DNA from 3 places in the Shinella oryzae genome. Region 3 is predicted to be linked to each of the others. Evidence: predicted binding sites of a transcription regulator. Region 3 holds the regulator's gene; each other region holds the start of a gene.
The links. Region 3 encodes PhoB, which activates phosphate uptake and scavenging genes when phosphate is short. Its sites were predicted from a motif close to TGTCATNNANCTGTCAT; they were not measured.
Positions count from the first base shown of each region.

Region 1: a site for PhoB is predicted at 6,201-6,217, ahead of phnF (phosphonate metabolism transcriptional regulator PhnF). Genes of this name have one in related genera too.
Region 2: a site for PhoB is predicted at 6,275-6,291, ahead of K6301_RS07360 (ceramide glucosyltransferase). Genes of this name have one in related genera too.

Region 1 is NZ_CP081988.1:262,567-272,597, reverse strand. Features, by position in the region: gene K6301_RS17525 (CocE/NonD family hydrolase) at 1-833, opposite strand, end outside; gene K6301_RS17520 (ABC transporter substrate-binding protein) at 912-2,495, opposite strand; gene K6301_RS17515 (helix-turn-helix domain-containing protein) at 2,638-3,432, shown strand; partial or broken gene K6301_RS17510 (NAD(P)-dependent oxidoreductase) at 3,527-4,933, shown strand; gene K6301_RS17505 (hypothetical protein) at 4,997-5,386, shown strand; gene phnF (phosphonate metabolism transcriptional regulator PhnF) at 5,420-6,178, opposite strand; gene phnG (phosphonate C-P lyase system protein PhnG) at 6,285-6,764, shown strand; gene phnH (phosphonate C-P lyase system protein PhnH) at 6,764-7,372, shown strand; gene K6301_RS17485 (carbon-phosphorus lyase complex subunit) at 7,376-8,482, shown strand; gene K6301_RS17480 (alpha-D-ribose 1-methylphosphonate 5-phosphate C-P-lyase PhnJ) at 8,479-9,363, shown strand; gene phnK (phosphonate C-P lyase system protein PhnK) at 9,360-10,031, shown strand, end outside.
Region 2 is NZ_CP081987.1:1,469,495-1,479,525, reverse strand. Features, by position in the region: gene pyrG (CTP synthase) at 1-1,472, shown strand, start outside; gene K6301_RS07375 (MATE family efflux transporter) at 1,528-2,889, opposite strand; gene K6301_RS07370 (MFS transporter) at 3,107-4,330, opposite strand; gene K6301_RS07365 (TetR/AcrR family transcriptional regulator) at 4,446-5,039, shown strand; gene K6301_RS07360 (ceramide glucosyltransferase) at 5,046-6,197, opposite strand; gene K6301_RS07355 (acyltransferase family protein) at 6,443-7,555, shown strand; gene K6301_RS07350 (NAD(P)/FAD-dependent oxidoreductase) at 7,557-8,888, opposite strand; gene K6301_RS07345 (VOC family protein) at 8,947-9,840, shown strand; gene kdsA (3-deoxy-8-phosphooctulonate synthase) at 9,842-10,031, shown strand, end outside.
Region 3 is NZ_CP081987.1:145,849-155,879, reverse strand. Features, by position in the region: gene argF (ornithine carbamoyltransferase) at 1-236, opposite strand, end outside; gene K6301_RS00760 (aspartate aminotransferase family protein) at 266-1,456, opposite strand; gene K6301_RS00755 (GcrA family cell cycle regulator) at 1,881-2,420, shown strand; gene phoB (phosphate regulon transcriptional regulator PhoB) at 2,540-3,223, opposite strand; gene phoU (phosphate signaling complex protein PhoU) at 3,243-3,971, opposite strand; gene pstB (phosphate ABC transporter ATP-binding protein PstB) at 4,076-4,891, opposite strand; gene pstA (phosphate ABC transporter permease PstA) at 4,905-6,224, opposite strand; gene pstC (phosphate ABC transporter permease subunit PstC) at 6,221-7,705, opposite strand; gene K6301_RS00725 (PstS family phosphate ABC transporter substrate-binding protein) at 7,871-8,905, opposite strand; gene phoR (phosphate regulon sensor histidine kinase PhoR) at 9,095-10,031, opposite strand, start outside.

The DNA.
Region 1 (10,031 bases), on a different replicon from region 3:
ATGCGCGGCTTCGGCCAGGCGAAATGCGGATATTTGTGTACCCACGGGCCGATCAGTGCCTTCGCCTTGTCGCCAAGGCCTTCGACTGCTTTCAAAGGCGTGTTGCGATACCCGTCCGCCCAGCCGGCAATGACGAGCGCGGGCAGCGGGAAACCATCGAAATCTTCACAAATGGAACCGTGCTGCCAGAAGGCGTCGCGGCGCTGGTGCTGCAGCCACTCCTCCATGAAGAAATCTTCCTTCTGGAGGCGTTCCAGCCACATGTCGCGCCAGCGGTCGCCGACGATCGCCGGATCGGGCGAGCGCGACTGGTAGGCCAGCATCGTCGCGGCCCAGGACAGCTGGGCGGAAAGGTGCGTGCCGTTCTTGTAATGGATGTCGTCATTGTAGCGATCGACGGTGGAGGCGATGGAAATGACGGCCTTCAGCGCCGGCGGCTTGAGGGCGGCGACCTGGAGGCAGTTGAACCCGCCCCAGGAGATGCCCATCATGCCGACCGAGCCGTTCGACCAGGGCTGTGCTGCAATCCATGCAATGAGCTCGCACGCATTGGCCAGCTCGAGCGGCGTGTATTCGCCGTCGATGACGCCGTCGGATTCACCCGAGCCGCGGATGTCGACGCGCACGCCGGCAATGCCGGCTGCGGCGAAGACCGGATAGGTGGATTCGTCGCGCGGGCTCGTGCCATCGCCCTTGCGGTAGGGCAGGAACTCGAAGACGGCGGGCACGGGATCATCGACCGCGCCGTCCGGCATCCAGATGCGGGCGGCGAGCCGCGTGCCATCGGCAAGCGTGATCCATTCGTTTTCAATGACGGTGAAGGCGCGGGACATGGGCAGTATCCGTTTGGTCAAAGGGAGGCGACTGACCCGACGGGATGGATCACCCCGTCAGGCCGATGCGGCGCTGGCTCAGCTGTCGAACCACACGCGGCTGGCGACATAGCCGTTCGAGACGTCGTTGCCGATGTCGTGGACATAGCCCTTCACCTGCTTGGAGCAGGCGTTGAGGTAGTCGTTGAAGACGGGCAGGATCAGTCCGCCTTCGTCGCGCACCATCAGCGCCGCCGTCCGGTAGAGTTCGCGGCGCTTGGTGTCGTCGAGTTCGGCGCGTGCCTGCAGGATGATCTTGTCGAAGTCCGGGCGCTTGAAGCGCGTATCGTTCCATTCCGCGTTCGAGACATAAGAGGTCGCGTAACGCGAATCCTGCGTCGGACGGCCGCCCCAGTAGGAGGCGCAGAACGGCTGGACGTTCCAGACATTCGACCAGTAGCCATCATCCGGCTCGCGCTTGACGTCGATGGCGATACCGGCCTTCTTGGCGCTTTCCTGGAAGAGCACGGCGGCATCGACGGCACCCGGGAAAGCCGCATTGGCAGCGCGCAGGACGACTGCGCCGGAATGGCCGGACTTCTTGAAATGGAACGCGGCCTTGTCAGGATCGAACATGCGCTGCTCGATATCGTCGGGCGCCAGCGCATAGGCGGCATTGACCGGATAGTCATTGCCGAGCTTTCCGTAGCCACCAAGCACGCGATCGAGAATTTCCTGACGGTCGATGGCGTATTTGAGCGCAAGGCGCAGGTCGTTGTTGTCGAAGGGTGCGGTGTCGCAATGCATCAGGAAGCTGTAGAAGCCCTTGCCACCGGTCTGGAGGATTTCCACGGTCGGTGCGCGCGTCAGGAGAGCGGCAGTCTTCGGCTCCACCATGCTGATGAAATGCACCTGTCCCGACGACAAGGCCGCAATGCGCGCCGTCGTGTCGTTCATCACGATGATCTCGACGCTTTGCACGAAACCGCGGTCGCTGCGCCAGTCGTTCGCGTTCTTCTCGAAGGTCGTGCGCACGCCGGCTTCGAACGAGGTCAGCTTGTAGGGGCCCGTGCCGATTGCAGCGTGCGGGTTCGCTACGCCGCCACCCGGCTGGATGATCAGGTGATAGTCCGACAGGATCAGCGGCAGGTCGGCATTGCCTTCGGTGAGCGTGATCACGAGGTCGCCCGCCTTGTCCTCGATCGACTTGATGGAGCCGAGAAGACCAAGCGCACCGGACTTGGAGCCCGCGTCGCCGTGACGCTTGAGCGTGGCCAGCACGTCGGCGACGGTCATCTCGCTGCCGTCATGGAACTGCACGCCCTTGCGGATCTTGAAGGTCCAGACCGATGCGTCCGCAGACGGCTCCCAGGATTCGGCAAGCGAGGGGACGGCCGCGCCGGTTTCCGGATGGGATTCCACCAGCGTATCGCCCCAGCAGCGTCCGGTGACGAAGGCGACGCCGGCGCTGTAGCCTGCCGGGTCGAGCATATCGGTCGCAGCGCCGCCGTTCAGGCCAAGCTTCAGATGTCCCCCACGCTTCGGCTCCTGCGCCTGCGCGCGGCCGGGCGCAAGGCTTGTCGCGGTCACAGCGAGAACACCGAGGGCTGCGGTGCCGCCGAGGAATGCGCGGCGGTTGAGGCCGGCATTGGCATGAGGTTCGGACTTCCAGATAGGCGTCATGTGGGCGGTTCCCGTTCTTGTGGTGACCCCGGAACATGGCTGGGGTCGTCGTGCCCAGTCGTAGCGAATATCGTGGTGCGTTGATATTTCACGACTTGACGCGAGGTTACGCTGGTTTACGCTACGCTGACAAAGGATCGACATGCAGGACACATCATTTGCGGTCAATCTCCGCCACGCTTGCAGCACCCGCAAATCGGTGTCGGAAATCTGTCGCCAGCTCGGCGTCAACCGCCAGCAGTTCAATCGCTATGTGAACGGCGAGGCAATGCCGTCGCCGCACAATCTGGCGCGGATCGCGGCATTTTTCGGTGTGCGCCCGGGCGATTTCTCGCTTGATCCGGTGAAATTCGAACAGCGTTTGCTGAGTTCGGCTGGCGCTGCCTTCGAGGCGGATGCGCTCCAGACGTGCTTTCCGGGCAATCTCCCGGCGCTTCGGCGGCATCTCGGTTACTACCAGACCTATCACGTCTCCCTGTCATGGCCCGGCATGATCGTCTGTTCCTGCACCCGGATAGACGAGAAAGACGGTGTTGTCCGCGTCAAGACAATCGAGCGTATCCAGGACCGTCCACATGAAATCCGGCAATTCACGAAATATGTCGGGCTGGCCTCTTTCCTGCAGAACCGAATCTTCATCGTCGAGCGCAGCACGCGCGACGAGCCGATGATCGCCGAGACCATCCTGGCGCCGTTCGAAACCCATCAGCGCATCTATCTCAAGGGCATGACACTCGGCATATCCTGGCGAAAGCAGAACCAGCCCTATGCGTCGCGGGCCATCTGGCGCCATCTCGGCACCGATACCGACCGCCGGCTCCTGCTATCACGCTGCGGAGTGCTGCCGCAGAATTCCAGATTGCTTCCGCCCACGGTGCGGGAGTTCCTGGAAAGCGGGGACAGTCCCGTCCTTTGCGCGCCGCTGGGCGGGACCTGACAAACCGGCTCGGCTTGCCCGATCCTGCAATCTCGCCTACGAAACGGGTGAGGATTTGGAGGGGAACATGCAGGAGCGGCAAACCGGAACGACCGACGGCCTCGATCGCGCTTACAAGGTCCTGATCGCCGATCTCGTCGGCCTGCGCTTCGATGCGGAGGGGCGACCCGATGCAGGCGAAGCGCGCGCCTATATCGAAGCCCGCGGCGGGCATTTTCACGACGGGGCTTACAAGCGCGAGGATCTGCCGCCGGGCATTCATTTCTTCTATCAGCCCGATCTCAGCGCCGAGGTCGAGATCATCGCGCAGACCGCGGACGGTCGCTACGATGCGTTGATCGCCGCTGCGACCTTCATCCCCAAACAAGCCGTCTTTCCGCTCGGCGGCGTGCGCATCGGTGCCGGCACCGGCAATATGGGGTCGGCATCCTGGGGCGGTGGCAACGGGGAGGGCGGTACCGCGCCGCTCATGAACACGCCCGGCATCAACAGCCGCGCGACCGCGCAGATGGTGATGAAGGCGATCCTGAACGTGATCCCGGATCTTCCGGTCGATGTCCTGCACCAGCGTGTTGTAGCGGGTGATTTCGATACGGGCCGCGACCTGAAATCCTACCCCACAGCCAAGCTGGAGGGCCGCAAGATGGCGGTGCTCGGTTATGGCAATATCGGCCGCGAAGTGGCGAAGCTCGCCCGTGCCTTCGGCATGTGGGTGTCGATCTACGCCCGCCCGAGCCATCGGCAATGGATTGAAGCCGAAGGCTTCGACTTCGCACCAACGCCTGTCGAGGCGGCGAGCGGCGCGGATGTGCTGTCCGTTCATGTCGGCCTGGGCCGGCTGGATGCGGAAACCCGCCGCTATGCCAATGCCGGGCTCGTCGGCGAGGCCGTGCTTTCGGCGATGAATCGTGGCGCCGTTCTGGTCAATTATGACCGCGGTGAGGTGGTGGATACGGCGGCGCTCGACAGGGCACTGGCTTCCGGCCGGCTGCGCCACGCCGCAATCGACGCCGATCTCTTCAAGAATGCGACGAGCGGCGTCCCGAGCGGGCCGATGCTGCCCTATCTCAAGGTCGCGGAGCGGCATCCCGGCAAGCTGGAACTTCTTCCGCACGCGGCCGCCGATACCGATCATCCCTCACGCGTGGCGGGTGCCTGCCAGGCGGTCGACCAGATCATGGACGTCATCCTCAGGCGGCGGGTCAGCAATCTCAAGGGCGACCTGCCGGAGGGCTACAGCGATGCGGGCTCGAAGGTGCCGCACGGTATCGGGCGCGTCTCGGTCGCAACGCTTGCGGCCGCGGCCGCCGATCCGCGTTTCCTGGACCTGCACGATGTCTCGCGCGAGATCACCGATACGCTGGAGGCGATCGTCGAGGCGGTGCAGGAAAGCATGACGCACCAGCCGACGCGCGGCGACGTCGTCGCGCTCACCACGCTCCTGCTCAGACAGCGCCGGTTGATCGACGCACTCGGGCTGGATGGGCCCGCGGAAGCCTGAGGCTCGGAACTTTCGTGCCGATGAGAAGTTCCCTTCCTGACATCAAATGCAGGGAGTGCTGACATGGCCCATCAGAAAGACGAACGCGGCGATCCGATCACCCGCACCCACGAGCCCGTCCGAAAGGAATATGCGGCTCGCGAGGCGAGGCAGGGCGGTCCCGGAGTTCCCATTCTGAAGGTATTGGGCGTGAGCCTCGTGCTCGCATTTCTTGTCTGGGGCGTGGTCGAGATCTGGGGCAACCGTATCGCGCCCTCCGACCCCACAGATAGCGGTCAGGCCACATCGACCAGCGGAACGTCGACGGGTACCGGCAACGCCACACCCGATGGCGCGATCGACGACACCGCTCCCGATAACGGCCAGACGGTGCCGACGGATCGCGATCCCACGCCACAGTCCGGCACGGGCGGTGAAAGCCAGCGCGTGACGCCCGACGGCACCGCGAACTGATCCTGTAATCCGAGAAACGTGACGGTCGGTGACCTAGGCGGATTGGCCAAGGTTACCGATATCGTCATTTTCTGGCTCCACCGTCAGCTTGACGCGATCCGCGGCGAAGCGCGTGCGCGAATACTGGATCGGCATACCCGCGAGATCGGTGTTGATGGCGGTCGCGACAAGAATGATCGCTCCGGGCGAGAGTTTCAGGTGGCGCATGTCGTCGCCTTCGGCGTGGATCGCGGAAATCTCCGTCGACCGGCGTACATAGTCGGACACGCCAAGTTCGCGAAACGCTGCGGTAATCGAGAGTGTCTTCTCATAAGCGTCGGCGATCCCGGCAAACCGTTCCGCCGGGAAATAATGCGTTGCACGCGATATCGGGCGCTTGTCGGCACTGTTGACGGTTTCCATTCGCACGCACGGCGTTCCCGCCGCCAATCCCAATGCCTGCCCGACCAAAGCGGGCGCAACGTCCATATCCGCCTCCAGCATCCGGCCTTCGATCTCGCGCGCCTGATTTCCGAGGCCCTGCGAGAAGCGCGTTCGCCGTGAAATCGGAAAACGCAGCCTGTCGCGCCGTTCGATGCGGGTGCCGACGCCCTGGATGGGGCGCACGATGCCTTCATCTGCAAGCGTCGCCATGGCGCTGCGCACCGTATGGCGGTTCACGCCGAACCGTGCGGCAAGAACCGTCTCCGGCGGCATCATCCCGGTCTCGTCGAAATCGCCATTATTGATCGCGAGGCGCATGCGGTCTGCAATCTGCCGCCAGAGCGCCACGCCCGTTTGTCGTTCCACCATTTTCGCCGCCCCAAGAAAGATCTGTCACACCCTTGTCATTCCGCCGGATTAAGACAAGAATTAGATGTACAGTTGTCTAGATTAATAGACATTTAGGAGTGAGGCAATGGCATCGGTTCAAAAATCTGCCGACCCCGGCGCGACGGATTGCGATGGCGAGCGACGCAGGGCCATCGGCCTTCTGGCAAAAGCGACCCGCGCCGAATTGCAGTCCGCGTTCGATGCTCTTGATGACAAGCCGGACGCGCAGCCGGTGCGCGGCCCGGAGACCGGCCTCGTGATGGTCCGCGGGCGTATCGGCGGCGGTGGCGCGCCGTTCAATCTCGGCGAGGCAACGGTGAGCCGCGCCAGTATTCGCCTTGATGACGACACGGTCGGCCACGGCCAGACGCTCGGCACGGACGGGGTGAAGGCCCGGCTTGCGGCGATCTTCGATGCGCTTTTCCAGCAGCCGGCACGCAAGGCCGACGTCGAGAGGCTTCTTGCGGCCATTGCGGCGCGTCTTGCCGGCGAGGATGCCGCAAAGGCTCGCCAGACGGCCGCCACCCGCGTCGATTTCTTCACCATGGTTCGCGGAGAGGACTGATGAAACCCGATACCGACACCTTTTCCGGCGGGTTCCCGGAGCCGGTCTTCGCAGCGCAGGCCGTCTTTCGCACGTTGATGGACGGCATGGCCCGTCCCGGCACGGTCGGCGACATCGCCGGCAATGCCGTGCCGCCCGCACCGCTCTCTCCGGCAGCCGGCGCCATTGCACTCACGCTGTGCGATCACGATACGGCCGTGTGGTTGACCCCGGCGCTTGCCGCCTCGGCATTGCCCACCTGGCTTGCCTTTCACACGGGTGCGGCCATTACCGCCGAGCGACAGGACGCCCGATTTGCCTTCGTCGAAAAGGGCGGGGTCCTGCCTGATCTCTGCCTCTTCGCGCAGGGCACGCAGGATTACCCGGATCGTTCCACCACGCTTGTGGTCGAGATCGAGGCATTCGAAGGCGGAAGCCCGTTCACGCTCACCGGGCCGGGTATTCGCACGCAAGAGACCATCGCGACTGTGGGTCTGCCCGACATGTTTGCGCAGTTCTGGGCGCAGAACCGACAGAATTTCCCCCGCGGTGTCGACCTGATCCTTGTCGCTGGCAACAGGGTCCTTTGCCTGCCGCGCACCACCGTCCTGCAGATCAAGGAGGCCTGAGCCATGTATGTTGCCGTCAAGGGTGGCGAAGCCGCCATTGCCAACGCTCACCGCCTTCTCGCCGACCGCCGCCGTGGCGATCGCGCACTGCCGGCGATCGGCATCGAGCAGATCGTCGCGCAGCTCGGCCTTGCCGTGGACCGCGTGATGGCGGAGGCCTCGCTGTACGGCCGGGCGCTTGCGGCGCTCGCCATCCGGCAGGCGCGGGGCGACATGATCGAGGCGATCTTTATCCTGCGCGCCTACCGTACGACGCTGCCGCGCTTCGGCTATTCCAGGCCCGTCGATACATCTGCAATGGTGATCGAGCGCCGTGTCTCCGCGACTTACAAGGATCTGCCTGGCGGCCAGCTGCTCGGCCCGACTTTCGACTATACGCACCGTCTACTCGACCCGTCCCTGCTGGCGGATGCCGATATCGACGCGCCGCTGGAGCGCGAAGACAGCGGGGAGCGGGTCATGCGCGTGTCTGATATTCTCGCCGGTGAAGGCCTTGTCGAGCATGACGGCAGCCTGCCGGACGGCCATGTGCCCGGTGACATCACCCGCGAGCCGCTGGAGTACCCGATGGCGCGCGACCTTCGCTTGCAGGCACTCGCCCGGGGCGATGAGGGTTTCTTGCTGGCGCTCGGCTACTCCACCCAGCGCGGCTATGCCCGCACCCATCCTTTCGTCGGGGAAGTGCGTATCGGCGAAGTCGAGGTAGAGCTCGACATGCCGGAGCTCGGCTTTTCCGTGTCGCTCGGCCGCATTCAGATCACCGAATGCCAGATGATCGCGCAGTTCAAGGGCTCGGCGAAGACCCCGCCGCAGTTTACGCGCGGCTACGGGCTCGTCTTCGGCCAGAGCGAACGCAAGGCCATGGCGATGTCATTGGTGGATCGCGCCTTGCGCGCGGAGGAATTCGGCGAGGATGTCGTTGCGCCTGCGCAGGATGAGGAATTCGTCATCTCCCATTCCGACAATGTGCAGGCGACCGGTTTCGTCGAGCACCTGAAACTCCCGCACTACGTGGATTTCCAGGCCGAACTTGCCCTCGTGCGCCGCATGCGGCGTGAATACGAGAACGCGCAGAATACAAACGCTGATCTTCCGGAGGCCGCAGAATGAGCACGGCAGAACTGGCAACCTACAATTTCGCCTATCTCGACGAACAGACGAAGCGCATGATCCGCCGCGCGATCCTGAAGGCCATCGCCATCCCCGGCTATCAGGTCCCGTTCGCCTCACGCGAAATGCCCATGCCCTATGGCTGGGGCACCGGCGGCGTGCAGGTGACGGCGGCGATCCTCGGGCTCGATGATGTGCTGAAGGTCATCGACCAGGGGGCCGACGATACGACCAACGCCGTTTCCATCCGCGCCTTCTTCCAGAAGGTCGCCAATGTCGCGGTCACGACCAGGACGCGCGAAGCGTCCATCATCCAGACACGCCATCGCATCCCGGAGGAAAAGCTGACGGCCGGCCAGACGCTGGTCTACCAGGTGCCGATCCCCGAGCCGCTGCGCTTCCTCGAACCGCGCGAGACCGAGACCCGCAAGATGCATGCGCTGGAGGAATACGGCCTCATGCATGTGAAGCTCTATGAGGATATCGCCAGGAACGGCCATATCGCCACGACCTATGCCTATCCGGTGAAAGTCGAGGGACGTTACGTCATGGATCCGTCGCCGACGCCGAAATTCGACAATCCGAAGATGCACATGTCGGAAGCGCTCCAGCTCTTCGGCGCGGGACGCGAGAAGCGCATCTACGCTGTGCCGCCCCACACCGAGGTCGTCAGCCTCGATTTCGAGGACCATCCCTTCGAGATCCAGACCTTCGACAAGCCCTGCGCCCTGTGCGGCGCCGAGGACGTCTATCTCGACGAGGTCGTGCTCGACGACAAGGGCGGACGGATGTTCGTCTGCTCCGACACCGACCATTGCGAAGACCGCTGCGCACAGGGCCACCGCGGCCATCTCGCCTATGATAAGGAGGCTGCCGAATGACCGACGCGCCCATTCTCAAGGCCCGCGATATCTCCAAATTCTACGGCGCGCGCACCGGGTGCCGGAATGTCTCTTTTGACCTCTGGCCGGGCGAGGTGCTGGCCATCGTCGGCGAATCCGGGTCGGGCAAGACGACGCTGCTCAATTGCCTCGCCACCCGGCTGATGCCGACGTCAGGTTCCGTCGAATACCGCATGCGTGACGGCCAGATGCGCGACCTCTCCCGCATGAGCGAGGCGGAGCGCCGCTTCCTGATGCGTACGGACTGGGGTTTCGTGCACCAGAATCCGGCGGACGGCCTGCGTATGGCAGTCTCGGCCGGCGCCAATGTCGGCGAACGGCTGATGGCCGTTGGCGAGCGGCACTATGGCAACATCCGCGACACGGCCGGCGACTGGCTGCGCCGGGTGGAGATCAGCGTGGACCGCATCGACGACCAGCCGCGCGCCTTCTCCGGCGGCATGCGCCAACGCCTGCAGATCGCGCGCAACCTCGTGACGTCGCCACGGCTGATCTTCATGGACGAGCCGACCGGCGGCCTCGACGTTTCGGTGCAGGCCCGCCTGCTCGATCTCCTGCGCGGCCTCGTTCAGGATCTCGGCCTTTCGGCGATCATCGTCACGCATGACCTTGCCGTCGCGCGCCTGCTTTCGCACCGCATGATGGTG
Region 2 (10,031 bases), 1.3 Mb from region 3:
CGACGCAGCACGGCGAGGTCTTCGTCACCGACGATGGCGCGGAGACCGACCTCGACCTTGGCCACTACGAGCGCTTCACCGGCCGCTCGGCCACCAAGACCGACAACATCACCACCGGTCGCATTTACAAGAACATCATCGACAAGGAACGCCGCGGCGACTATCTCGGCGCGACCGTGCAGGTCATTCCGCACGTCACCAACGAGATCAAGAACTTCGTCACCGAAGGCAACGACGATTACGACTTCGTGCTGTGCGAGATCGGCGGCACGGTGGGCGATATCGAGGCGATGCCCTTCATGGAGGCGATCCGCCAGCTCGGCAACGACCTGCCGCGCGGCACGGCCGTCTATGTCCACCTGACGCTGATGCCCTATATCCCGGCCGCCGGCGAGTTGAAGACAAAGCCGACGCAGCATTCCGTCAAGGAACTGCAGGCCATGGGCATCCACCCTGATATCCTCTTGGTGCGCGCCGACCGCGAAATCCCGGAAGCCGAGCGCCGCAAGCTCTCGCTGTTCTGCAATGTGCGTCCGACCGCCGTCATCCAGGCGCTCGACGTGGCCTCGATCTACGACGTGCCGCTCGCCTATCACAAGGAAGGTCTCGACGACGAGGTTCTGGCCGCTTTCGGCATCGAGCCGGCGCCGAAGCCGCGCCTGGAAGCCTGGCAGACCGTTTCCGACCGCATCAGCACGCCGGAAGGCGAGGTGACGATCGCCATCGTCGGCAAGTATACCGGCCTCAAGGATGCCTATAAGTCGCTGATCGAGGCGCTCTATCACGGCGGCATCGCCAACCACATCAAGGTCAAGCTCGAATGGATCGAGTCGGAGGTCTTCGAGAAGGAGGATCCGGCGCCCTATCTGGAGAAGGTGCACGGCATTCTCGTGCCCGGCGGTTTCGGCGAGCGCGGCTCCGAGGGCAAGATCAATGCGGCGCGTTTTGCCCGCGAGCGCAAGGTGCCGTATTTCGGCATCTGCTTCGGCATGCAGATGGCCGTCGTGGAGGCCGCGCGCAACCTCGCCGGCATCGAGAAGGCGTCCTCGACCGAATTCGGCAAGACGGCCGAGCCGGTCGTCGGCCTGATGACGGAATGGGTGAAGGGCAACGAGCTGGAGAAGCGTTCCGCGTCTGGCGATCTCGGCGGCACGATGCGGCTTGGCGCCTATCGCGCGTCGCTGAAGGGCGGCACGAAGATTGCCGATATCTACGGCTCCACCGACATTTCCGAACGTCACCGTCACCGTTACGAGGTGAATGTCGATTACAAGGACAAGCTGGAGAGCTGCGGCCTCGTCTTCTCCGGCATGTCGCCGGATGGCGTGCTGCCGGAAACGGTGGAATACCCCGATCATCCGTGGTTCATCGGCGTTCAGTACCACCCGGAGCTGAAGAGCCGCCCGCTCGATCCGCATCCGCTGTTTGCCAGCTTCATCGAAGCGGCCCTGGAACAGAGCCGCCTCGTCTGAGTGTCGCAATGCAGTTTTGAAAACCGTCCGGCGCGCCAAGCACCGGGCGGTTTTTCTATGGGCTGACGGCGCGGCGTTTCACCTGCCGTAACGTGATGGCCGTAAGGGCAAGCAGCAGCGCATCCGCCGCCGGCGTGGCGAACCAGATGCCTTTTTCCCCGAGCAGCGTGGTCAGGGCCAGCACCAGCGGCATGGTGAAGAGATAGGGCTTTGCGAGGCTCAACAGGGCCGCGCGTCTGGCATCGCCGATTGCCTGAAAGGAACCGGCAATGACCATGAGCGGGCCGGAGAGGACATAGAGCGCGGCCATGATCGGCATGATGTGCGTGACGGCGGCGATGACGGACGCATCCGCGACGAACAGGCTGGCGATCCGGCCGGGCACGGTGACGAGCAGGATTTCGATGCCGAGGCAATAGAGGAAAACGGCGGCGAGGCCGAGGCGCAGTACCTTGGTGGCGCGCTGCGTGAGGCCGGCACCATGGTTGTTGCCCAGGATCGTCTGCACGGCCTGGCTCATGCCGAGCAGCGGCAGATAGGCGAAGGTGAGGATGCGCGTGACGATACCGTAGGCGGTGACCAGCGTTTCGTATGCGCTTCCGGCAGAGATTTGCAGGGCGGCTATGACCGCGGCGGAGACGAGGGCGAGGCCGATGAAGCCGAGGCTTTGCGGCGCGCCGAGCGCCAGGATGTCTCGTATCGAACTGGACAGGCGGGACGGTTTGCCCATGATGTCCGCAAGGCGCAGGCTGGTTTTCCCGACAGTCCTGAATACCGCCAGAAATCCGAGCGCCAAAAGTTGCGCCGAGACGGTCCCGAGCGCGGAGCCGGTGACGCCGAGATCGAACCCCGCGATCAGGATATAGTTGAAGGCAAGGTTGGCGAGCGAGATGAAGAGGCTCGCCAGCGCCATCAGCCCGACACGCCCCTCGCAGCGGAGAGCATCGACATTGACCGCCAGCAGCAGTTGGAGCGGTGAGAAGAACACGACGATCGCGATGTAGCGATAGGCCAGCGTTTCGAGCAGCGGCGCGCCATTGGCGATGACGGCGATGAGGGCGGGGCCAACGGCGAGAAACGCCAGGATGAAGGCCGCGCCGATGGCCAGCGCCAGCCCGTGGGCGGCGGCGAAGGTATTGCGGGCTGCCGGCAGGTCGCCTGCGCCGAGGCGGCGCGCGAGCAGGCTCGCCATGCCGCTGCCGACGAGGGTGGCGAGCGCCACCAGCAGCATGAAGATGGGAAAGACCGCCGTGACGGCGGCGACGGCCTCCGGCCCGGCATAGAGGCCGAGCATCACGGCATCCATGACGGTCAAAAGCCCGTTCATGCTCATGACAAAGACGATGGGCGCTGCTGTTCTGGCGAAAAGCGCGCCGAGCGGCGCGGTCAGAAATGGATTGGAAAGGTCTTGCGACATCCCGCTCTCCTCATGTGCATTTCGATGAGAGGGAGGGGCTCGCATTGCCTGCCGCACGAAATGCTTCGAGGGTCGGGGTCGTCCAAGATCAGATTTCACCGGGACTTTCGTCTGCGAGCGGCAGGTATCTGAAACCTGATGTGCTTGTTAGTGGTGTGGCGCGATGGCGTCAAGTCGTGGGCGTGAAGGCCCGGCGCGATGGCCGGGCCTTGCTGCCTTATTCGGCGGCTTGCGGCGCCGGGCAGACGCCGTCGTCGCAGTCTTCGCCGGCCAGTGTGCGCTGACCGAGCGCGACCGTCAGCACGGCGCCCAAGCAGGCGGCGACGGACACCCAGAAGCCGTTCTGCGGGCCGAACGTATCCACAGCCCAGCCGGCCACGAAGGCGCCCAGCGCCATGCCGATGCCGATACCCGTCGTGACCCATGTGACGCCTTCCGTCAGCATCGCGGCCGGCACGCGGCGTTCCACCAGTCCGAAGGCGGTGATGAAGGTCGGCGAAATCGCGACGCCGCTGATGAAGAGGGCGATCGCCAGGAGCGGCACCGTGCCGGCAAAGGGCAGCGGCAGGGCGGTGAGGCCGAGCACCGTCACGGCGATCATCATCTGCTTTTGCAACGGCGTGGTCGGGTTGATTGCGCCAAGCAGGAGGCCGACGACGAAGGAGCCGACGCCGTAGACGCCGATGACGAGACTTGCCGCGTTGGGCTGCCCGAGATCCTTGGTGATGGCGACTGCACTGACCTCGGCCGTGGCAAAGGTGGCGCCGACGAAGACGAGCGCGAGCGTGATGATCTGCACCGCGCGCAGGCGGATGGCCGATTTTCGCGGGCTGCCGCTGCCGGCCGTGCGGATCGCGGGCTCCGTCGCGCGTTGCAGGACGAAGGCGAGGGTGCCGAGCGCGAGGCATAGGGTGCTGACCAGCATGCCGGCTTCGGGGAAGAGCGCGACGGCGAGACCGACCGACAGCGACGCGCCGGCGATATAGACGAGCTCATCGGCCGCCGATTCGAAGGCGAAGGCGGTGTTCATCTCCGGCCGGTCGCGGAAAAGTCCGGTCCAACGGGCGCGCAGCATGGCCGGCATGCTGGGCATGGTGGCGGCGAAGAAGGCCGAGGCGAAGAGCGTCCAGACCGGCCAGGCCCGATTGGTGGCCGCAATCAGCGTCAGAAAGGCGATGACGGAGATGGCCGTTGCGGGCGTGAGCACCGCAGATTGGCCGTAGCGATCGACAAGCCGGGACACCTGCGGTGCGATCAGCGCATTGGTGAGCGCGAAGGTGGCGGAAACAGCACCCGCGAGCCAATATTCGCCATGCGCCTGCGACAGCATGGCGACGATGCCGATGGGCGCCATGGCAATGGGCAGACGCGCGAAAAAGCCGGCGGTGGAAAAACCTATCGTGCCGGGCACGCTGAAAATCTCTTTGTAGGGATTGGCCATGGCCTGCTCCTGCCTATCGATGAATGAATGCCTACATACGTGGCGTATGTGAATTGGTAATTGCATACGCCACGTATGTCAAATAAAATACGCGACGTATGTAAAAGGGGATGCCATGCGCAAGCCGCGCGAAGAAATGATCGCCGAAACCAGGGCAAAGCTCATCGCCGCCGGCCGCCATGCCTTCGGAACCGTCGGTTATGCGGGCGCGTCCATGGATGACTTCACGGCGGCGGCGGGGCTGACGCGCGGTGCGCTCTACCACCATTTCGGCGACAAGACGGGGCTGCTCCAGGCCGTCATCCAGCAGATCGATGCGGAGATGACAATGCGGCTCAACCGCATTTCCGCCGCCGCGCCGAACCGCTGGCAAGGCTTTGTCGACGAGTGCGTCGCCTATATCGAAATGGCGCTGGAGCCGGAGATACAGCGCATCATGTTCCGTGACGGTCCGGCCGTGTTGGGCGACGTCTCGCAGTGGCCGACGAATAACGGCTGCATCGCCGCGCTCAGCCGAAGCATCGAGCGTCTGAAGGCGGACGGCCTGATGGTGGACATCGATACGGAGGCGGCGGCCCGGCTGATCAATGGTGCAAGCAGCCATGCCGCGCTATGGATCGCCAATTCGCAGACGCCCGAGGCGACGTCGCGGCAGGCCGTCGACGCGTTCAGGACGTTGCTGGACGGACTGCGCGCCCGTAGGGCGTGATCCGGTTCAGGGGCCTGCCGGCGCTTCCTCCAGCTCGCAGGCGGTGGTGCCGATGGTCATGGTGTTGCCGCGCCAGTCGATGGTGCCGCCAAGCCAGGCGCGCAGCCAGATGGCCGGCAGCATGACGTCGCGCACGATCATGGCCGGCACCGACCAGCGCGACAGGCGCCAGCCCTTCGCGAAGGCGAGCGCGAGTTCCGGCAGGTAGATGCCCGCGAGCACCAGCAGCACGGCCGAGGGCAGGGTGCCGTAGCCCAGCGCCACGGCGATCAGGGCAAGCGACAGCGGCGGCAACAGGCCGAGCAGGATTTCCGGCGTGAAGAAGCCTGGAAAGGTGACGCGGCGCAGGCGCGACCAGCGGCACTGGCGCGACCAGATGTCGTGGCCAGTACGGCGGCCGAGCGGTTGCTCGAACGGCGACGACACGAGATGCACCTTGAGGCCGAGGCGGTTGACCAGCTTGGTGGAGGCGGCGTCCTCGGCGATCTCGGCATTGAGGGCGTGGATGCCGCCATTGGCATCCAGCATCGGCTTGTACCAGAGCATGCTCTTGCCCTGCGCGAAACCGAGGCCGAGCGCTTCGCCGGCATATTGCCAGCGGGCCTGCTGGGTGTTGAGGAAGGTGCACTCCACCTCCGCCCAGAAGCCATCCGGCCGCGAGCCGAGCGGTGTCGAGCAGACAAGGCCCGAATCGCTGCGCCAGCCGCCCATCAGGTGCTGCACGTAATCCTCCGGCATCAGCACGTTGGAATCGGCAAGCACGACCCAGTCGTGCCGCGCCGCCTGCCAGCCCTTCACGCAATTGTTGAGCTTGGGATTGGCGCTGATGCGGTCGTCGCCGACGAGGATGCGCGACGCCACGGACGGGTGTTCGGCCGCCGTCCTCTCGATTTCCGCGATGACCGGGTCGTTGCCGTGGGCGACGCAGAACAGGAGTTCGTAATTCGGCCAGCTCAGGCGGAAGGCGCGCGACAGTGTCTCGGCCGTGAAATTCTCGATGCCGCGAACGGGGATGACGATGGAGACGGGCGGTTTCTTGCGCAGGTCCGGCGGCGGAAAGCCCGTTGCCTTGAGCCGCTTGCCGGCGATGAGAATGCTGGCGAGGTTGGTCGCAACGAGGGCGCCCGAGGCAAGGGCGAAGGCCTGAGCCATGTCCATTCACGCAAACTCCTGTGGGCGCCGCATCGGCTGGCGGCTGCCGGGTTCAGTCACGCGCGAAGAAACATCACTGTCACATGACACGGGAATGACGGTGGCGTGCGGCAAGCCTCCATCCCGCTGCAATTCCGGCCCGTGCGCCGATGCCATCACGCTATAATATGGTGTTTCCCGCAGATGGTGCACCTATGCGGGTAGTTGCAAATGTGGTTGACTGTGGTGCCGATGGGAATGGGGTGCGCTGCATGCGATCTGAAAAATACGTGATCGGGCTGGATTTGGTCCGATTCTTTGCAGCGTCGGCGGTCCTGGTTTTTCATCTGGTTTATATGATCGGCGTGCCTGGTGGGGATTCTTACAAGATTTCCGGCGGTGTCGTTGCCTATCCGGAAGTCGGCGGCATCCCGGGCTACGGCTGGATCGGGGTGCAGATTTTCTTCGTCCTGTCCGGCTTCGTCATCTTGTTGAGCGCGGAGAAGGCCACCAGCAGGCGGTTTCTGCAAGGCCGCGTCCTACGACTCGTGCCGGCGGCCTGGATTTGCGCGACGATATCCCTGTTTTTTCTCCTGGCCGCTGACATCGGTTCCGCGAACGAGAATATTATAAAGTGGGCAAAGAGCGTCTTATTTTCTCCGGCCGGAGACTATATTGACCGTGTCTACTGGACCTTGGGAGTCGAGATCGCGTTCTACGCAATTGTCCTCCTCTTCATCTCTGCGGGCAAAATGGCCTTGTTGCCGCCATTCATGCTGATTGTTGCCTTGGTAAGCGCAGTCTTCAATTTTGGAAGCGTGGTGTTCGGATTTCTTCCCGCACCGGATCGGCTCTCGGAGCTCTCCATGCTGCGGTACGGTGTGTTTTTCGCTATCGGCGTCGGTCTTTATCGATGGTGGCGACTGGGATTGGACAGGCTCGCCTATGCGTTGATCACCACCGGCATCTTGGGCTCTATCGCCCAGATTGCCTGGACTATGAGATACTACGACGGGACGCTCGTTCCTGATCGGTTGTTCTGGCTGGTGGTCTTCTGGCTTGGAACAGTGGCATTGATGATCGCAAGCGTGCTGTACAACAAGGCACTTGCTTCCCGGTTTGGAAAACATGCCCACGTCATTCGCACCCTTGGATTGATTACCTATCCTCTCTACCTCATTCACCAGACCGTCGGCGGTATTCTGATCGCATTGTTCTTCGATATGGGTTTGGGGCGATATCCAGCCCTCCTGATCGCTGTTTCCGTCGTTCTGGTTCTTGCGTGGTCGATCGTCAGGTTCGAGGCTGCGATCAGGGCGGCGATGGAGCCGCCTGTCGCAAGGGTGCTGGCTCGGCTGCCGTTTCCCGGCGAAGCAAAAAGCTAAGTCAGCGGGTGCCGTTGCCGAAGGCGAAGATGTCGGCGTCGGGATCGGCGTGGCCGCTGATGGCGGCGGAGACGATTTCGGCGGCGATCTGGCTGAAGGTGATGCCGTTGCCGCCGAAGCCCATGACGGCGAAGACGCGGTCGAGGCCGGGCACGGCGCCGATGAGCGGCAGGCCTGTACTGGTGGTGCCGAAGGGGGCGGCCCAGGCGAATTCGGGATCGGGCAGGGACATGCCGAGCAATGCCTCCGCCTTTCGGCGGATGACCTTCGCCTTGCTGGCGAGCTTTCGCGCCGAGGCGTAGGCGGTTTCGCTTTCCTCGTCCTCGCCGCCGACGATCAGCCGGCCGTCACGCGAACTGCGAAGATAGAGGTAGGGATCGGCACCTTCCCAGACGATGCAGTCCTTCAGCCAGCCGGGCAGGGCGGTGCCGGGCGGGGTGGCGAGCGCCCAGGTGGAGACGACCGAATGCCCCTCCTGCGCCAGGGACTTGAGGAATTCGTAACCCGAGCAGAAGACGACATGCCCGGCAGAGAGGATCTTGCCCTCTGCCGTCGCGAGAAAAGCGCGGTCGCTGGTGGAGCGCAGGTCGGTTATTTCGAGCGGGCTCACCAGCTCCGCCCCGCGTTCGACCGCCGCGCGCAGAATGCCTGCGGCCATCTGGGCCGGGTTTGCGGACGCGGAGATATCGCTGAGAATGGCGCCGGTACGGTCGATGCCGAATTGCTGCTCCAGCGTGGCGGCATCCACGAAATCCGCCGCGATGCCCGCGGCGTGCCGCGCCTCGACCTCGCTGCGCAGTGCGCGGCTGCCATATTCGTCGCCCGCCAGGAACAGCGTCTTCTTGCGCTCGAAGGCGCAGGAAATGTCGAGATCGGCGACGATGTGCGTCAATTGCTCGACGGCGCGGGCCGAACGGCACCAGGCGCGATTGGCCTTCTTAACGCCGATCAGGCCGGCCAGCTTGTGCAGGGGAATGTCGATCTCGTGCTGGATCATCGCGGTGCTGGCAAGCGTGCTGCCGCGCACGGGCGCGCGGCGATCGACGATCAGAACCGAGCGCCGGCCGTCTGTCAGGGCATGCGCGGCGAGCGCGCCGGAAATGCCGGCGCCGACGACGATCACGTCGTAGTCGCTCCTCGACGGGGTGCGCGCGGCGCGAACGCCTATGCGTGGCGTTTCGGCCCAGAGCGGCCGGGATTCATGCAGCTTGCGCTGCTTCGTGATGTCGCGGGGCGTGGAAATGGCGGGCTCCGATGCTGGAATGCGCCGTTTGAATGTCGCCGCGCCGGAAAAGTTCCCGATGCGCGGCTGCCCTTGTGCCGGCGCTTGCATTGCGGGCCGAAAGCATGCAAAGCACGGGGCGCCTGAAACACGACCGGATTACCTGCCCATGACCGTGAGTTCGAGAACGCCCCGCCCGATCGACCATCTGGTGCTGCCGGTGTCCGACCTCGCAATCGCCCGCGAAAGACTGACCACGCTGGGATTTACCGTCGCCAAGGATGCGCGCCACCCCTTCGGCACCGAGAACTGTTGCGTGTTCCTGTCCGACGGCAGCTATCTTGAACCGCTCGGCATCGCAAACCGCGAGGAATGCGAAGAGGCGGCGCGCGAGGGCAATGTTTTCGTCGCGCGCGACCAGGCGTTCCGCTTCCGTCGCGGGCTGGACGGCTTTTCCGGCATCGCCATGGCGACGAACGATGCACGCGATGACGACCGGCGCTATGCGGCGGCCGGCCTTTCCGGCGGCGACATGCTGGAGTTCTCCCGCGAGATGCTTCTGCCCGACGGGACGTCCGCGACCGGCAGCTTCCGGCTGGCTTTCGCCGCCGATCTGCGCAGTCCCGACTTCTTCTTCTTCGCCTCGCAGCGCATCCTGCCGCTGCCGGCCGACCGAAAGGCGCTGGAGGCGCATGAAAACGGCGTGACCGCGCTTTCAGAGGTCGTGCTGTCGGAACAGAACCCGACGGATTTCCAGTATCTCGTGCAGGAAGCCGCGGACGAGCGCGAGATCGAGGCCATGTCCTTCGGCATGTCGGTCGCGACGCCGCGCGGCCGCATCACCGTGCTCAACGATGCCGGTCTGGAGGGTTTTTACGGCATCGCGCCGGAGGCCGGCACGGACCGCGGGCTAAAGGGCCGGGCGGTCGTCTTCACGGTTGCCAGCCTGCCGGAGTGCCGCCGCCTGCTCACCGGGCGCGGCGTCGTCTTTACCGAACGCGACGGCCGGCTCATGGTGCCGCCGGCGCCGGGCCAGGGCGCCCTCTTCGTCTTTGGAGAATGACATGAAAACCAATTCCACCGTCGTCGTCGGCGAGGGCGTCAAAAAGGTTACCTTCGCACAGGACAAGCGCTTCTCGCTGATCGCCGGGCCCTGCCAGATGGAAAGCCGCGACCACGCCTACATGGTCGCCGGAAAGCTCGTCGAACTGACCGACAAGCTCGGCATCGGCCTCGTCTACAAGTCGTCGTTCG
Region 3 (10,031 bases):
TGCATTTCCGTGCCCGACAGGAACAGCGTCTCGCCGCCGAGCTGGCGCATGCCGACATCGAACGAAACGCGGGTGCGGGTGGACGGTTTCTCGAAGATCATCGCCAGCATCTTGCCGGCCAGCGGCTTGGCTTCGGTGCCGGCCTTGTTAGCGGCCTTTCGCGCATGCGCATCGTCCATGATGACGCGGAGATCGCCTTCCGAAACGGCGGAAAGATCGAGAAAATGCTTGGCCATGATGTGTCCTGTCCCAGTCCCTTATGCGCTCAGGCGGCCTTGGCGGCGCTCAGCTTTTCGGCGGCCCGCTCGATGCGGGCGAGCCCTTCGCGTGCATCTTCCGCCGTGGTGATCAGCGGCGGCAGAAGACGCAGCACATTGTCGCCCGCCGGCACGGCAAGCAGCCTTTCGGCGCGAACCGCCTTCAGGAGATCGGCGACCGGAATGCGCGCCTTGATGCCGAGCATCAGGCCCTCGCCGCGCACGTCCTCGATGATGTCGGGGAAGCGGTCCTGCAGCGCCGCGAGGCCCTGGCGGAAGACCAGCGCGACATCGCGCACATGCTCCAGGAAACCATCGGCGAGCACCACGTCGAGCACGGCGTTGCCGACGGCCATGGCGAGCGGATTGCCGCCATAGGTCGAGCCGTGCGTGCCGGCCACCATGCCGGATGCCGCCTCGGCCGTTGCCAGGCACGCACCGAGCGGAAAGCCGCCGCCGATACCCTTGGCGATCGCCATGATGTCGGGTGCGACGCCCGAATGCTCATAGGCGAAGAAGCGGCCCGTGCGGCCGACGCCGGTCTGCACCTCGTCGAGGATGAGCAGCAGGCCGTATTCGTCGCAGAGCTGGCGCAGCTCCTGCATGAATTCCTTCGGCACCGGCCTGAGGCCGCCCTCGCCCTGGACGGGCTCGATCAGGATCGCCGCGGTTTCCTCGGTGATCGCGTCCTTGACGGCGGCGATGTCGCCGAAGGGAACCTTGAGGAAGCCCGGGGCCTTGGGGCCGAAGCCCTCGATGTACTTTTCCTGTCCGCCGGCGGCGATGGTCGCGATCGTGCGGCCATGGAACGCGCCTTCGAAGGTGATGATGTGGAACTTGCCGGGATGCCCCTTGGAGAAATGATAGCGGCGCGCGGTCTTGATCGCGCATTCCAGCGCTTCCGCACCCGAATTGGTGAAGAACACCTTTTCGGCGAAGGTCGCGTCCGTCAGCCGGCGGCCGAGGCTTTCCTGGCCCGCAACCTCATAGAGATTGGAGAGGTGCCAGACCTTGTCGGCCTGCTCCTTCAGCGCGGAAACGAGATGGGGATGGCCGTGGCCAAGCGAACTGACGGCCACGCCGGCGGCGAAATCGAGATATCGCTCGCCGTTCTCGTCGATCAGCCAGACGCCCTCCCCGTGCGTGAACCGGAGCGGCGCACGCATATAGGTTTCATAGAGCGGCGCGGCATCGGCCATGGCGCGTATCCTCCAAAAGGGATGCGGAAAAGAAATTCGGGGGCTTGACTTTCCGGTTGCCAGAAAAATCAAAAGCCGCCTTTCGGCGGCATGCTGCACTATCGGCATTTCAGTCCGTGATGTCAATAAAATGCATAGCTCCAAATCGCACTGAACCTCCCGCAAGGTGAGGATTCGCAGCATGCATGGACAGTGTCGCTATCGAGTCACACCCTACCAGCAAGTTGGGGAAAACTCTGAAATCGATTCGCCCCGATTCCCCCGACTCTTGTCACAGAGTCCCCCGAACTCTAGGTTAAGGGTCAATTACTAGACTGCATGCGGCGGAACTAGTCACCACCAGAGTTAGGGCGCTCAGGCTACGGATTCGTTCGTGGCGCGATGAGGGATTCCCGCACAGCGAGCGCCGAACGGAGACGAGAGCATGAACTGGACAGACGAGCGGGTCGAGAAACTCAAGAAGCTCTGGAGCGAGGGCCTCAGTGCCAGCCAGATCGCGGCACAGCTCGGCGGCGTGAGCCGCAACGCCGTGATCGGCAAGGTGCACCGGCTCAACCTGCCGGGTCGCGCCAAGGCCGGCGGCACGCCCGCTTCGGCCCGCCCGAAGCGCCCGGCGCAGACCACCCCGCGCCCCTCGAACTTTACCGCACGTCCGGCCAACGCGCCCCGTCCGGTCAGCCGGCCGGTGGGCAACGCCCTTGCCAAGGATGAGATCGACACCGATTTCGATGCTCAGGCCGAGAACCTGCCCGTCGTGATCAGCGGCAAGAACGTCGTGGTGCCGATGTCGCGCAAGCTGGAGCTGACGCAGCTTACCGAGCGCACCTGCAAGTGGCCGATCGGCGACCCGCTGAACGACGACTTCCATTTCTGCGGCTGCGAGTCCCCTGACAACTCGCCCTATTGCACCTACCACCAGCGCCTCGCCTACCAGCCTTCGGCCGAGCGCCGCCGGGCACGGTAAGATCGGCGACGGAAGAATAGAAACGGGGCCGAAAGGCTCCGTTTTTGTTTGTGCGGCCCACCGGAACGCAAACAGGCCCCGAAGGGCCCATTTCCGTCCTTGGGAGGAATTGTGTTCGCTCAGGTTTCCAGCGAGTAGCCGGCGCCGCGCACCGTGCGGATGACATCCTGCATGTTGGCGAAGTTGAGCGCCTTGCGCAGGCGTCCGACATGCACATCGACGGTACGCTCGTCGACATAGATGTCATGCCCCCAGACACCGTCGAGAAGCTGCGAACGCGAGAAGACGCGGCCGGGCGAGGTCATCAGGAATTCCAGGAGGCGGAATTCCGTCGGGCCCAAGCGCACTTCGCGCGTGCGGCGGTGAACGCGGTGCGTCTCGCGGTCGAGTTCGATATCGCCGCAGCGCAGCACCGTGGAGACCACTTCCGGCTTGGCACGGCGCAGCATGGCCCGCACGCGGGCGACGAGTTCCGGCGTGGAGAAGGGCTTGACCACATAGTCATCCGCACCGGTGGCGAGGCCGCGCACGCGTTCGCTCTCCTCGCCGCGCGCCGTCAGCATGATGATCGGAAGGCGCTCGGTTTCCGGACGCTGGCGCAGGCGCCGGCACAGCTCGATGCCGGAAACGCCGGGCAGCATCCAGTCGAGAATGAGAAGATCGGGCATGCGCTCCTGCAAGCGCATCTCCGCCTCGTCGCCGGACAGGATCGTATCCACCTCGAAACCTTCCGCCTCGAGATTGTAACGCAGGAGCACGCTCAGCGCCTCCTCATCTTCCACGACGGCTATTCTGGGCACCATGTAGCGAACCCTATCCAGTTTATTCGGAAGCTTCGGAGACATCCGCCGTGACGACGGATGTCGAGGTGTCGTCCTTGGGGCGCTCGCCCTCGGGCTGGGAGCCCGTCGCCATGTAGTAGATGGTCTCGGCGATGTTGGTCGCATGGTCGCCGATGCGCTCGATGTTCTTGGCGCAGAACAGGAGATGGGTGCAGGGCGTGATGTTGCGCGGGTCTTCCATCATGTAGGTCAGGAGTTCGCGGAACAGCGAGGTGTAGATCGCATCGATCTCGTCGTCGCGCTCGCGGATCGCCTTGGCCTTGTCCACCGAGCGGGTGGCGAAGACATCGAGCACTTCCTTGAGCTGCATCAGCGCCAGTTCGGCGAGATGCTCGAGACCGCGCGCGAGCTTGCGCGGCATGCCCGAGCTCTGCACGGCGATCACACGCTTGGCGGTGTTCTTGCCGAGGTCGCCGACGCGCTCCAGCTCGGCCGCGATGCGGATCGTGCCCATGATTTCGCGCAGGTCGGCCGCCATCGGCTGGCGCTTGGCGATGGTGACGATCGCCTTCTCGTTGATCTGGCGCTCGGCATTGTCGAGGATGACATCCTCGGAAATGACCTTCTGGGCCAGAGCCGCATCGGCGGAAACGAGGGCGCGGACGGAATCCGCCACCATCTGCTCGGCCGTGCCGCCCATCTCGGAAATGCGGCGGGAGAGGTATTTCAGTTCTTCATCGTAGATCGAGACGATATGGGTCGATGACATCGTTCTGTCCTTAATACACGAGACGTGTTTTTTCGACGCAATTCCGAACGCAAAACCGCTTCACACTTTTGCTGGAATTGCTTGGGGCTAAGGCGACCAAAACGTCAGCCGAAGCGGCCCATGATGTAGTCCTGCGTGCGCTGGTCATCCGGGTTGGTGAACATCTTGTCGGTATCGTTCTCCTCGACGAGGTTGCCGAGGTGGAACATGGCGGTGCGCTGCGACACGCGGGCCGCCTGCTGCATGGAATGCGTCACGATGACGATCGTGAAATTGGCGCGCAGCTCGTGGATCAGTTCCTCGACCTTTGCGGTGGCGATCGGGTCGAGCGCAGAGCAGGGCTCGTCCATCAGGATGACTTCCGGGCTGACGGCAACGGCGCGTGCGATGCACAGGCGCTGCTGCTGGCCGCCGGAGAGGCCCGTGCCGCCTTCGTGCAGGCGATCCTTCACCTCGTTCCACAGGCCGGCCTTCTGCAGGCTCTGTTCGACGATCGCGTCCATATCGGCCTTCGCCTTGGCGAGGCCGTGGATGCGCGGGCCATAGGCGACGTTCTCGTAGATCGACTTCGGGAACGGGTTCGGCTTCTGGAAGACCATGCCGACGCGGGCGCGCAGTTCCACGACATCAATGTTCGGATCGTAGATATCGTCGCTGTCGAGCGTGATGCGGCCGGTGACGCGGCAGCCGTCGATCGTGTCGTTCATGCGGTTGAGCGTGCGCAGGAAGGTCGACTTGCCGCAACCGGACGGGCCGATGAGCGCCGTGACGGTGTTTTCGCGGACGTTCAGGTTGACGTCGTAGAGGGCGCGCTTCTCGCCGTAATAAACCGAAACGTCCTTGCCGATCATCTTGTAGGAAATGTCGTTCATTTGTCTGTCCAGGGCTTTCTCGACTGCTGCTTCTGACATCATGTTCATATGACCGGTCCTTCTACCAGCGTCGTTCGAAACGGCGGCGCAGGAGGATCGCACCGACATTCATCAGAATGAGGAAGATGAGGAGCACGATGATGGCTCCCGACGTGCGTTCCACGAAGGCGCGCTCGGCCTCGTTCGCCCACATGTAGATCTGCACCGGAAGCGCCGTCGCCGGGTCCATCGGCGTTGCCGGAACGTCGGCGACGAAGGCGACCATGCCGATGAGGAGCAGCGGCGCGGTTTCGCCGAGCGCATGGGCGAGGCCGATGATCGTGCCGGTGAGGATACCGGGCATGGCGAGCGGCAGGACGTGATGGAACACGGTCTGCATCTTGGAGGCACCGAGCCCGAGCGCGGCCGAACGGATCGATGGCGGCACGGCCTTCAGCGCCGCGCGGGTGGCGATGATGATCGTCGGCAGCGTCATGAGGGTCAGCACGAGACCGCCCACCAGGGCCGCCGAGCGCGGGAAGCCGGCAAAGTTGATGAAGACGGCGAGACCGAGCAGACCGTAAACGATGGAGGGTACGGCGGCGAGGTTGTTGATGTTGACCTCGATGAGATCCGTGAAGCGGTTCTTCGGGGCAAACTCTTCAAGATAGATCGAGGCGGCAACGCCGATCGGCAGCGACAGGACGAGCACGATGAGCATCATGTAGAGCGAGCCGATGAGTGCCACGCCCACGCCTGCCGCCTCCGGACGGCTCGATGCGCCGTTGGTGAAGAGGCCGGTGTTGAAGTGCTTGGAAAGGGCGCCGCTCTCGGCAAGCTGGTTCATCCAGCCGACCTGCTTATCGGAGACCTTGCGGTTCGTTTCCGGCACGGTGAGATCGATCTGGCCCTTGAAGGCGGAGTCGAGATCGCCGTGCGCCAGGACGGTCACGGTCTGCGTCGTGCCGATGATCGACGGATCTGCGGTCACGAGGTTGCGCAGCTGCACGCGCACGCTGTCGGAAATCATGCCGTTGACGGCCTTCAGGCCGGCGCGGTCGTCCTCGCTGACGCCGAGCACCTTGGCGAGCGCATTGCGCGCAACGACAGGGTAGTTGGCGGTCACGAGCTTCTGCGGGTTGGTGGCGCGCTCGTTGTTCTTGTCGATGATCTGCTCCGAGAACTCGATCGGGATGGTGATCATCGTCTGCTGGAATGCGGTGTAGCCCTTGGAGACGACCGAAAACAGCAGGAGGAAGAGGAACAGCAGGCCGAAGGCGATTGCCGCCATGCCGTAGAGGCGGAAGCGGCGTTCGGCGGCGTAACGGCGACGCAGGCCGATATCGCGGCGTTCGGGCTTGGTGGCGATGCCGAGGGCGGGGCTTGTGGAGACCTGGCTCATTCGTACTGCTCCCGGTATTTGCGCACGATGTAGAGGGCGTAGATGTTGAGGCAGAGCGTGATCACGAAGAGCGTGATGCCCAGCGCGAAGGCCACCAGCGTCTGCGGCGAGGTGAATTCGAGGTCGCCCGTCAGCTGGTTGACGATCTTGACCGTCACCGTTGTCATCGGCTCGAAGGGATTGAGCTGCATGCGGGCGGCGACACCGGCCGCGAGTACCACGATCATGGTTTCGCCGATGGCGCGCGAGGCGGTCATGAGGAGAGCGCCGACGATGCCCGGCAGCGCTGCCGGCATGATGACCCGCTTGATGGTCTCGGAGCGGGTGGCGCCCAGACCGAGCGAACCGTCACGCAGGGCGCGCGGCACGGCGGTGATGATGTCGTCCGACAGCGACGAGACGTAGGGGATCAGCATGATGCCCATGACGATGCCGGCCGTCAGAACGCTCTGCGCCTGGATGAAGCTTGCATAATTGCCGGTGACCAGGCCGTTCAGCTGGGCTGAGATATCGCGCAGGAACGGGCCGACGGTGATGAGGGCGAAGAAGCCGTAGACGATGGTCGGGATGCCGGCGAGCACTTCGAGAAGCGGCTTGGCAATGGAACGCACGGTCCGCGAAGCATATTCCGACATGTAGATGGCGGCGAAGAGGCCGACCGGCACGGCGACCAGCATGGCGACGAAGCCGATATAGAGCGTGCCGGCAAGCAGCGGGATCAGGCCGAACTGGCCGGAGGAGGCCGTGGCGCCCGCCGCGGCGAAGCGCGGATCCCAGGTCGTGCCGAAGAAGAACTCCCAGGCCGGAACCATGTTGAAGAAATGGATGGCTTCCGTCGCCATGGAGGCCACAATGCCGACCGTCGTCAGGATGGCGATGGAGGAGGCGGCGATGAGGCTGACCAGCATCACGCCTTCGACGCGGTTGCGGGCACGGAACTTCGGTGCGATCGCGCGGTAGGAGACGAAGGCGCCGGCAAGCGCCGCGACGATGACGAGGAACGACAGGAAGGTGCCGCTCGCCTTCGTCATGCGGTTGAGATCGTCGGCCGATGTCAGCATGTAGGGTGCGGGATCGGCGGCGAGCGGAACACCCTTGGCCGCCAGCACGGTGCGGGCGGTCGCGCTGTCGGCGAACATCGCCTCGCGCTCTTCGGCCGACAGCGTGTTCAGGCCGCGCGAGATGGCGCCGATCATGTTGTAGGCGAGGTTCTGCTCGGCCTGGGAGGTGGCCTTCACCTCTTCGGGAAAGCCGCCGCGAACCGTCGAGCTGATGTAGATCGGGCTTGCGACAATCCAGACCAGCATCACGACGAGAGCCGGCAGGACCGACCAGATGGCGACGAAGGAACCGTAGTAGCCCGGGCGGGAATGCAGGCTCGAAAGCTTGCCGCCGGCAAGCGCGTTGGCGCGCCAGCTTCCGAAAAGATAGCCCGCCACGCCGATCACGGCGATGATGAGCAAGAGAAGTGAAATACTCATTTTAGGAAAGTCTCCTGGCGAGATCATCCGCCCTGAGCGTGCCAAATCGCCCGCCCCGACCGTTCGACTGGGCGCCCCATTCCCGGCCGAAGAACATGACGTGGGCGTCCCCGCCCGAAAGCCAGAGGTCGCCGCGGCGCAAACCGCCGCGGCGACCCAAGGTCATTACATGATCTTGCCGTCGGCGAAGGCCTTGCGGATCTCTTCGCGCTCGGCTTCCGGAGCGGCGACGAGGCCGTATTCAGCCAGCGGAGAGTCCGGGCCGATCATGTCGTCGCTCGTGAAGAACTCGACATATTCCTTCAGGCCCGGGATGACGCCGAGATGCGCCTTCTTGACGTAGAAGAACAGCGGGCGCGAAACCGGGTATTCGCCGGAAGCGATCGTCTCGGTCGAGGGAACGATACCGTTGACGGTGGCGACCTTCAGCTTGTCGGCGTTGTTTTCGTAGAAGGAGAGGCCGAACACGCCGATGCCGGACTTGTTGGCAGCGATGCGGGCCAGCGTTTCGGTGTAGTCGCCGTCGATGTCGACAGCCAGGCCATCCTTGCGAACGGCGACGCACTTGGCATGCTGTTCCTTCTCATCGGACACGGCAGCCTTGATGACGTCGACCGCGCCGGCTTCCTTGCAGCCGGCAGCGAGGATCTTCTCTTCGAAGACTTCGCGCGTGCCGTGCTTCTCGCCCGGGATATAGGCGGCGATTTCGGCGTCCGGCAGGTCCTTGTTAACTTCCGACCACTTCTTGTAGGGGTTGGCGACGAGCTTGCCATCGACGACGACTTCAGCGGCGAGGCCGAGATAAAGGTCCTTCGGCACCAGCTTCAGGTCGGCATTGCCCGAGTCGGTTGCGAAGACGATGCCGTCGTAGCCGATCTTCACTTCCTGGATTTCCGTGACGCCAGCGGCCTTGCAGGCCTCGATTTCGCTTTCCTTGATCGGGCGCGAAGAGTTGGCGACGTCGATGGTGTTCGGGCCGACGCCCTTGCAGAATTCCTTCAGACCGCCCGAGGAGCCGCCGGATTCGACGATCGGGGTCTTGAAGTCGGGATAGGTCTCGGCGAACGTCTCGGCAACGATCTTGGCATAGGGAAGAACGGTGGAGGAGCCGGCGATCTGGACCTGGTCGCGCGCAACGGCAACGCCTGCGAATGCGGCGGAGGCTACGAGCGCCGCGAGGGTGAGCTTAAGAGATTTCATCTGGGTTCTCCCGAAGAGGACATATGTGGGAAGCGCTCGTCTGGCGCTCTCTGCCGCTGACCGGCGGCTTCTCTCTACCCCCCGATCGCCATCCGTTTTATGTCAGTTTCGCGAAACATTTGTGACAGGCCAAGCCACTGAAAATAATTGCTTATTTCAGACAGCCGCATAATGCCGTGACATTGTGTGTCAGAACTTCACCGTAAAGACGGTTCCCTTGCCCACTTCGGACCGCACCACGAGGCGTGCCTTGTGGCGGGTGAGGATATGCTTGGCGATCGCCAGCCCCAGGCCCGTGCCCTTCTTGGACCGGCTGGCCTCGACATTGACCCGGTAGAAGCGCTCGGTGATACGTGGCACGTGTTCAGGAGGGATGCCGGGACCGTAATCCCTGACGGAGACCTCGACGGGCGCCCCGTCCGTGCCGCCGGTGAGCGCCACATCGACGCGCTTGCCCTCCTGGCCATATTTGCAGCCGTTCTCGATGAGGTTCTCGAAAACCTCGACGAGTTCGTCCCGCTCGCCGGTGACGGAAACGGGATGGGCGGGCAGGTCGAGCACGATGTCGACGCCGAGCTCCGAGGCGAGCGGCTGCAGGCTGTCGCGCACATGGGCGATCAGCGGCACGAGGTCGACGGTCTGGTCGGGCGCAACATTCGAGCGCAGCTCCAGGCGGGAAAGCGACAGGAGGTCATCGACGAGCCGGCTCATGCGCGTGGCCTGCTCGTGCATGATGCCGAGAAAGCGCTCGTGCGCCCTGGTATCGTTTTTCGCCGGGCCCTGCAGCGTTTCGATGAAGCCGCGCAGCGAGGCGAGCGGCGTGCGCAGTTCATGGCTGGCATTGGCGATGAAGTCGGAGCGCATGCGGTCGATGCGGCGCGCCTGCGAGACATCGCGGAAGGTCAAAAGCCAGAGCGGTTCGCCGGATTTTTCGGCTAGCGGCGCGATACGCACCACATAGACGGTCTCGGACGGCAGGCGCTCGGCATGCTCCGTTTCGCGCGGCTGGCCTGTCGCGAGGGCTTCGCGGACCATGTCGAGGATGCCGGGCGCGCGGATGCGCCCCGCAAGGTCGCTTCCGAGCGGGATCGCCCCGAAGACCGCCTCCGCGGCCCGGTTCTGCAAC